Regions from separate parts of the Lactobacillus sp. WILCCON 0149 genome, predicted to be linked through region 1. Evidence: riboswitches for the same ligand, from Rfam matches in the RefSeq annotation. Region 1 holds a riboswitch; the other holds the start of a gene.

What was found. A riboswitch is a leader RNA that binds a small molecule or an ion and turns the genes downstream of it on or off. The one in region 1 is predicted to bind lysine.
Region 2: another riboswitch for lysine. It lies ahead of dapD (2,3,4,5-tetrahydropyridine-2,6-dicarboxylate N-acetyltransferase); the one in region 1 lies ahead of ACYVUV_RS10035 (ABC transporter substrate-binding protein/permease).

Annotation. Positions count from the first base shown of each region.
Region 1 covers NZ_JBUBHO010000001.1:2,145,100-2,149,306, forward strand. The annotation lists gene ACYVUV_RS10015 (hypothetical protein) at 1-208, opposite strand, end outside; gene ACYVUV_RS10020 (NAD-dependent protein deacylase) at 325-1,023, shown strand; gene ACYVUV_RS10025 (DUF488 domain-containing protein) at 1,010-1,381, opposite strand; gene ACYVUV_RS10030 (DNA-3-methyladenine glycosylase) at 1,464-2,090, shown strand; lysine riboswitch at 2,190-2,365, shown strand; gene ACYVUV_RS10035 (ABC transporter substrate-binding protein/permease) at 2,485-4,068, shown strand; gene ACYVUV_RS10040 (amino acid ABC transporter ATP-binding protein) at 4,072-4,207, shown strand, end outside.
Region 2 covers NZ_JBUBHO010000001.1:1,100,212-1,104,418, forward strand. The annotation lists gene dapF (diaminopimelate epimerase) at 1-646, opposite strand, end outside; gene ACYVUV_RS05185 (aspartate kinase) at 648-2,021, opposite strand; lysine riboswitch at 2,247-2,423, shown strand; gene dapD (2,3,4,5-tetrahydropyridine-2,6-dicarboxylate N-acetyltransferase) at 2,544-3,257, shown strand; gene ACYVUV_RS05195 (N-acetyldiaminopimelate deacetylase) at 3,318-4,207, shown strand, end outside.

The DNA.
Region 1 (4,207 bases):
TAAAGAGGGCCAGGAAGACGATAAAGCCAGGAGTGCCCATGTCCGAATAGCCCCAGCTGGTGGCCCCCAGCCAGACCAGCAGGATTGGCATGATCACCGCCGTCATCCGCCAGCGGGCCCGCATGATCACCGAAGCCTGGCAGTACCAGCTGTAGCCGGCATAGGCCGCCAGCAGGGTGTCGGCAACCAAGTAAAATAACGTGTCCATGGATTCACCTCAAATATAATATCTTCTGAAACTAGTAGCTTAATTATAGCAAATCAAGCGCTTATAATAGAATCAAAAGGCATTAAGCCGATTTTTCTTAAGAAAGAGGCAAAAAAATGGACCAAGCAAAACTTGCTGAATTTAAAGCAGACTTGAAAAAGGCCAAGCACCCCGTCTTTTTGACCGGGGCTGGCGTGTCAACCCACTCCGGCATCCCCGACTACCGGTCCAAAACTGGCATCTACAACGGGGTCAGCGAGCCCCCGGAAGTCATCTTGAGCGAGGAGACCCTCTATGACCGGCCCCAGCTTTTTTACGACTTCGTCATGCAAAACATGTACTTCCCGGACGCCAAGCCGAACCTGATCCACCAAAAGATCGCGGCCATCTGCAATGAAAAAGGGGCCCTCATCACCCAAAACATCGACACCCTGGACCGGCAGGCCGGCAACCAGCACGTGACCGAATTTCATGGCAACCTCTACGACATCTACTGCTCCAAGTGCAAGCAAAAGGTCAGCTATGAGGAATACGCCAAGGGCTACAAGCACGAGTGCGGCGGCATCATCCGGCCCGGCATCGTCCTTTACGGGGAAGGCATCAACCCGGACAATGTCAACCAGTCCATCCTGGAAATGCGGCAAAGTGACCTGGTCGTGATCGTCGGCACCAGCTTCGTCGTCTACCCCTTCGCCGGCCTCTTAGGCTACGCGCCAAAAGACGCCAAAATTTGGGCCGTCAACCTGACTGAGATCCCGGCACAAGGGATCAAGCAGCTGATCGGCGACGCCTTGGAAGTTTTTAAGGAAGTTTAGCCAGAGCAGCTTCAGCTGCTTCTTTTAAGACAATGGCCTGGTTGTGCTCTTCATCTTTAGCCCCGTACAAAAAGAGGACATCTTCTTTTTGCAAGAGCTCTTGCAAATGTTCCACGAAAGCCGGCCATTCCGGATTGTCCGCTAATTCTTCCAAGTAATATTGACGGAAGTCCGGATACCGGTCCGGGTCATGCTTGAACCAGCTCCGCAGTTCCCGGCTGGGAGCCAGCTCTTTCTCCCACTCGTCTAAATTGGCGACTTCCTTTTTGACCCCTCGAGGCCAGAGCCGGTCGACTAAGATCCGATAGCCGGCTGGCTGCTCTTTGGCATAGATACGGACAGTTTTGATCGTTGGCATAGGCGCACGCTTTCTCTTAAAGATGTTTTTTATTACAGCTTTTACTGTATTTCTTATTTTAGTTAGAAAGATTGATTAAGCAATGGACTACAGGAATTTTTTCACCGGCCGGCCCACCAGCGAAATCTGCCAGGACTTGATCGGCCGCCCTTTTTACTATCAAGCCGGCGGGGAAAAAATCGGCGGCTATATCGTTGAAGCCGAAGCCTACCTGGGGGTAAAGGACCGGGCCGCCCACTCCTTTGGGGGAAGAAGAAGCCAGGCTAACGAGGGCCTGTGGCGGGCAGGCGGAACCATCTATATTTACTCCCAGCGACAGTACGTCTTTTTCGACGTGGCCTGCCAGGAGGAAGGCAACCCCCAGGGAGTCTTGATCCGGGCCATTGAGCCAGTCTGGGGCATCGACGAAATGACCAAAAACCGGGGCGGCAAAAACGGGGTCCTTTTGACCAACGGACCAGCCAAATTAATGCAGGCCATGGGTATCAAGTCAAGAAAATGGGACCTGGCCCCTTTGGCGGACAGTCCTTTCACCATTGATTTGACTGAGAAAAAAGTGGCTAAAGAAATCATTGCTTCTCCTAGAATCGGGATCGTCCAGGCTGACCCGGAATGGGCCCAGGCGCCTCTTCGCTATTACGTGGCCGGCAACCCCTACGTTTCTGGCATGAAGAAGCGGGACTGGGCGGAAGATCACGGCTGGGCGTGAATAAGAAAAGCGCTGACAATCGCCAAAAATTCAAAAAGCTAATTTTTTCTTGACTTTTTCTTAAAAGTAATTTAGCCTAAATGTAGTTAAAAAATTATCCAATACAATAGAGGTCGCGATCGTTCACAAAAGCAAGGGGAGCTCACTGACAGTGCTGAGCCTTGTCACTAAGGGATATCGCCGAAATCAGCAGGGTGGTCGTGCGCGCTGTTGGTTGGGCTGCAGGAGAAAATTCTGCAGACTGTCCTAGTTTTCTAGGGAGCGCTATAATTTTTGGTATTCATACTGAATTTTACAGAAACAAAGCAAGCCTCATTGTACATGCAATGGGGCTTTTTTGCCGCTTTTTATTGTATTTCATAACTTGCAAAAAGCATATCGGAGGTTTATTCAGATGAAAAAGCACAGCAGCTGGATCAGCGCCTTAATGGCGGCGGTCCTGACGCTTGTCTTAGCTGTCAGTTGGAGCCAGCCGGCGCAAGCCAGCGGCACCTTGAAGATTGGGATGGAAGCCAACTACGCTCCATACAACTGGACCCAGACCACGTCCGCTAACGGCGCGGTCAAGATCGACGGGACCAGCTCCTACGCCAATGGTTACGACGTCAAGATCGCCAAGATCATTGCCAAGAAGCTGGGCAAGAAGGTCATCGTGGAAAAGACCCAGTGGGACGGGCTTTTGCCAGCCCTGACCAGTGGCAAGATCGACTTGATCATTGCCGGGATGAGCCCGACGGCTGAAAGACGGAAGGCCATCAACTTTACCACTCCATACCGGACCACCAACTTCGTGGTCATCGTCAACAAGCAGAGCAAGTACGCCAAGGCCAAGTACCTGACTGACTTCAAGGGGGCCAAGCTGACCGCCCAGCAAGGGACTCTGCACTATGACCTGATCAAGCAGCTGCCAGGCGCTACGCGTGAGCCAGCCTCCAAGGACTTCGCCGCCATGCGGGAATCCCTGGAAGCAGGTACGATCGACGGTTACGTGGCTGAAGACACGGAACTGACCTCCTTCAAGATGGTCGACTCCAACATCACCGGGGTCAACCTGTCCAAGATGAAGGGCTTCAAGGTTTCCTCTTCTGACGCTGAAGTTTCCATCGGGGTCAAGAAGGGCAACGACCAGCTGCTCAGCCAGGTCAACAAGGTTTTGGCCGGCATTTCCACTTCAGAAAGAAACAAGCTGATGAAGGAAGCTGTTCAGCAGCAGCCGCAGACCAACACCAAGAAGGAAAACTGGCTGGTCTCCATGCTGAAGAACTACGGGCAGATGATCCTGGAAGGGATCGGGATGACTCTCTTGATCTCCTTGATCGGTACCATTGCCGGTTTCTTCATCGGTTTATTGGTCGGGATCGTGCGGACTATTCCAGAGCCAAAGAACAAGTTCAAGAAGGGCCTTTTAGCCTTCTGCAAGTGGCTTTTGTCAGTCTACGTTGAAATCTTCCGCGGTACGCCAATGATGGTTCAAGCCGCGGTTATCTACTACGGGATTGCCCAGTTCTGGCACATCAACTTGAACAGAACGGTTGCCGCTTTGATCATCGTCTCCATCAACACCGGGGCCTACCTGGCCGAAGTCATCCGCGGGGGGATCATCTCCACGCCGAAGGGGCAGTTTGAAGCCGCCAGTGCTTTGGGGATGACCCACAACCAGAGAATGTGGAACATCATCCTGCCGCAGGCCATCCGGAACTGCCTGCCGTCAATCACCAACGAATTTATCGTCAACATCAAGGACACTTCAGTATTGAGCATCATTTCAGTATCAGAACTGTTCTTCGTTGGTTCAACGATTGCCAGCCAGAGCTTCCAGTTCTTCCAAACCTACCTGGTCATCTCGGTCATCTACCTCTTCTTGACCTTTACGATCACCCGGATCTTCAACTTGATTGAAAAGCACATCGAAGGTCCTGAAAACTACAATATGATGGCCAACCAAGTTCAAGTCGGCAAGCAGGAAGGAGACAAGTAAAAGATGGCTGATTACAAGGACAATGAAACTATTTTAAATGTTCAGCACCTGCAAAAGGCTTACGGTGAACACCAGGTTTTGAAGGATATTTCCTTTGAAGTCCACAAGGGCGAGGTTATGACGGTCATCGGTCCTTCCG
Region 2 (4,207 bases), 1.0 Mb from region 1:
GGCTGTCGCCGCGGATAACGGTGTAGTTGATGTTGACCCCGTCTGAGAAGTAAGGATTATCGCCGTTCAAGTAGGCACCAAGCTCTCCTAAGACCGGGCTTTCCAGGTCTTCTTCTTTGATAAAAGCAATCAAATGGGGATTAGGCACGGCCAGAGCGCTAAAACGCCAGCCTGGAACCAATTCTGGAACCAGTGTGTCCAAAAGGCGATCGTGGCCCAGATTGTCAAAAGGCAAAGCCTCTTTGTTAAAGCGGACAGGGGAGATTTCTACCCCGAAAGCCGGCACGCCTGCCGCAAAGTCTTCGGCTTGCCGGACGGCCAGGTCTGCGTACATGGTTTCCACCTTAAACTGGCTTTCCCCGGTCTTTTCGTGCAGGTAGCGGGCAACAGTTCTAAGGCCGTTGCCGCACATTGAAGCTTCACTGCCGTCAGCATTGATTACCCGCATTTTGCCTAAAACGCCAGAGTGACTTGATTCTTCAACTGACAGGATGCCATCGGCTCCGCCAAGCAGGCCGCTCTTATGGCTAGTAAGGGTCTTGGTCAATTGCCGCAGTTCACTGTCAGTCAGCGGATTTTCCAGTTCAGTCTGGTCCAGAATGAAGAAGGAATTCTGTGACCCGTGGACTTTCAATAATTTAGTCATTTTATTCTCCTTGTGCTTCTTGCTTGAAAAAGTAGTCGTAAATCGCAGCTACTGCCTGGTCGGCATCTTTAGCTGCCGTACCCAGCATGATGGAAATTTCGGAAGCCCCTTGGTTGACCATCCGGAGAGAAATGCCTTCTCTAGATACTGGAGTGGCGATGTCCCGCATGACCCCGATCCGGTCCCGCATGCCTTCACCGACCAGCATGATGATCGCGTAGTCGCTGATCCATTCCAGGTGGTCTGGGTTGACTTCATTTTGAATTTCGTTGCAGACTTGATCGATGAGCTCATCGTTTAAGGCGTCCTTGTCAAAGATGATCGTCAGGTCGTCAATCCCAGTTGGCATGTGTTCGTAGGAAAGCTTGTGCTTGCTTAAGATCTGCAGAATGCGGAGGGTAAAGCCAACTTCCTTGTTGAGCAGGTACTTGTGCAGGTAAAGAGCACCAAAGTGCTTGCCGCTGGCGATCCCGGTAATGATGGTTTCCGGCTTGAAGCCTTTTTCCGGCACGATCATGGTTCCGCGCTTTTCCGGGTGCTGGGTGTTCTTGACGTTGATTGGAATCTGCCCTTGAATAGCCGGGATCAAGGCTTCATCGTGAAAGACAGAGAAGCCAGCGTAAGACAGTTCCCGCATTTCCCGGTAGGTCATCGTGTGAATCGGCTGAGGCTGGTCAACCACCTTAGGGTTAGCTGAGAAAATAGCGTCGACATCAGTAAAGTTTTCATATAGGTCGGCATGGAAGCCTCTGGCCAAAATAGCACCGGTAATGTCTGAACCGCCTCTTGAAAAAGTGGCGATGTGACCGGCCAGAGTATAGCCGTAAAAGCCTGGGAAAATCAGCTTTTCATCAGCATCATAGGCAAAGTTGTCCAAGAGCTGGTAGCTTTCTGGGTTGACAGAGGCGTTATTTGGACTCCCGGTGACGATGATCCCTGCTTCTTTAGGGTCGACGTAGCGGGCCTTTACTCCCTGGCTTTGCAGAATCTTGGCGATCAACTTGGCATTTAACCGTTCGCCGTGCGCCTTAAAGGCCGCTTGCAGGTAGTTCTTGTTTGGATATGGCTGCTTTGGCAAATCCAGCAGAATTTCTTTCAAGGGCAAGAGCTCTTCCGTTGGCAAGTTAAAGTATTCGCCAATTTCAACGTAGCGTTGGAAGATCCGGTCAGCAACTTCAAGTCCGTTTCTGCCATGATTGATTTCATGGGCATACTTGATCAAGAGGTCAGTGACCTTGATATCTTCGTCAAAGCGTTTGCCTGGGGCAGACGTAACGACAACTTGTCTTTCAGCTTCAGCGGTAATGATCTTTAAAGCATTTTCTACAGCAGGGCCGCTAGCCAGGGAACTGCCACCAAACTTAACTACTTTCATTTTGCTACTCTCTTTCATATTCAGTCTTTTAATCAGAATTTAAGTTTAATCAGAATGGACTTTACCATTTTTCTCCGGAAAATGCAAAAAAAGATTTCGATAATTCATGGCTAATCGCACCTATTCACTGCTATACCAATGAATCGGGCGGACTATGAATAAAAAATATGCAAATAAAAGATAAAAAAGCCGTTGACAAGATGAAGCTAGTATTATAAACTGATTACAAATTGAAGAGGCGCAACCGACAAGAGTAAAGCAAGAGAGCCCGCCAGGCGAAGAACTTGCAAGAAAGGGGAGGTTGCCGAAGCGTCCGCATTGGCAAGGCGGATTGGCTGGGCTATGGCTTAAGAGGCCATGGACTGTCGCAGGGAAGGTACCTGCGTTGCGCTTGCAATTTGACGTGAAATTTAATTTTGAATTTTTCGGGCTCCAGATTGTTAAGGCGATCTGGAGCTTTTTCTTTGCCTCTTCAAAGTAATCATCAACAGAAACAGAATAGTTTAGAAAGAGAAAGATACAATGGCAGAATTAGACGCACAAAGCATTATCAATTACATTGGTTCAGCACCAAAGAAGACCCCAGTCAAGGTTTACTTGAGAGGAGCAAATCTGGACCAGGTCACTTTCCCGGAAGGCACGGATCCTTTTGTCAGCGGTCAAGCTGGGGTAGTTTTCGGTGACTGGCAAGTTCTTAAGCCATTTTTGGCAGAACATGAAGCTGACTTTGAATCAGTCCGTGTGGAAAACACTGCCCGCAATTCCGCTGTTCCTTTGCTGGATCTCAAGGAAATCAATGCCCGGATTGAACCAGGCGCTATCATCCGTGACCAAGTCTTGATTGGTGACAATGCGGTTATCATGATGGGAGCCGTGATCAACATCGGCGCGGAAATCGGTGCCGGCTCCATGATCGACATGGGGGCAATCTTAGGCGGCCGGGCCATCGTTGGCAAGAATTGCCACATCGGTGCCGGTACGGTCTTAGCTGGTGTGGTTGAACCAGCTTCAGCCTTGCCAGTCCGCGTCGACGATGATGTTTTGATCGGTGCCAACGCAGTTGTTTTGGAAGGCGTTCACGTTGGTGAAGGCGCGGTTGTCGCAGCCGGTGCGGTCGTAACCAAGGACGTGGCTCCGCACACGGTTGTTGCCGGTGTTCCTGCCAAGGTAATCAAGGAAGTCGATGCCAAGACTGAAAGCAAGACTGGTCTGGAAGAAGACCTGCGCAAGCTGTAAAGAAAAAGAATCGATTAGTCCAAGCAAACAGAAGTTAGTCCACATTAAGGAAGTTTTTATATGGCAGTATTGACCGAAGCCGAGTTGCTTCAAATCCGGCGCCAGCTCCACCAGATCCCGGAATTGGCCTTAGAAGAATATCAAACCCACGCTTATCTCTTGGATGTGATCAAGCAGATGAAGCAAGACTACCTGGAAATCAAAGAGCCGGCTGAATTGCCAACCGCTCTCCTGGTTCTGGTCAAGGGGTCAAAGGCCAAACGGACCATTGGTTACCGGGCTGATATTGACGCTCTGCCGGTAACTGAGGCAACCGGCCTGCCATTTGCTTCCAGACATCCGGGCGTAATGCATGCCTGCGGACACGACATCCACATGACTGTGGCCTTGGGCATCCTTAGCTATTTTAGTGAGCATCAGCCAACTGACAACCTCCTTTTCTTCTTCCAGCCGGCTGAAGAGAGCGAGAGCGGCGGCATGAAGGCCTACCAGCTGGGACTTTTCACTGGCAAGTGGCATGTTGATGAATTCTACGGCCTGCACGACAATCCAAGCCTGCCAGCTGGAGCGATTGGCTGCCGGAATGGCACCTTGTTTGCCGGGACGACTGAAGTCAACATCGATATTCAAGGCAAAGGCGGGCACGCTGCCTTCCCGCAGCTGTCAAATGACGCGGTTGTCGCGGCAGCTGCCTTGATCATGCAGGTTCAGACTATCATTTCCAGAAATATCGACCCGATTCAAAGCGGAGTTATTACTTTGGGCAAGGTTACTGCCGGCAAGATCAGAAACGTAATCGCGGATTCAGCCAGAATTGAAGGCACGATCCGGGGCCTAACCCAGAGTATGATCGAACTGATCGACAAAAGACTGGCTGAAGTCTGCCAGGGAATTGAGCTGAGCTTTGGCGTCAAAGTCAAGCTGGAACTCAACCAAGGCGGCTACTGGCC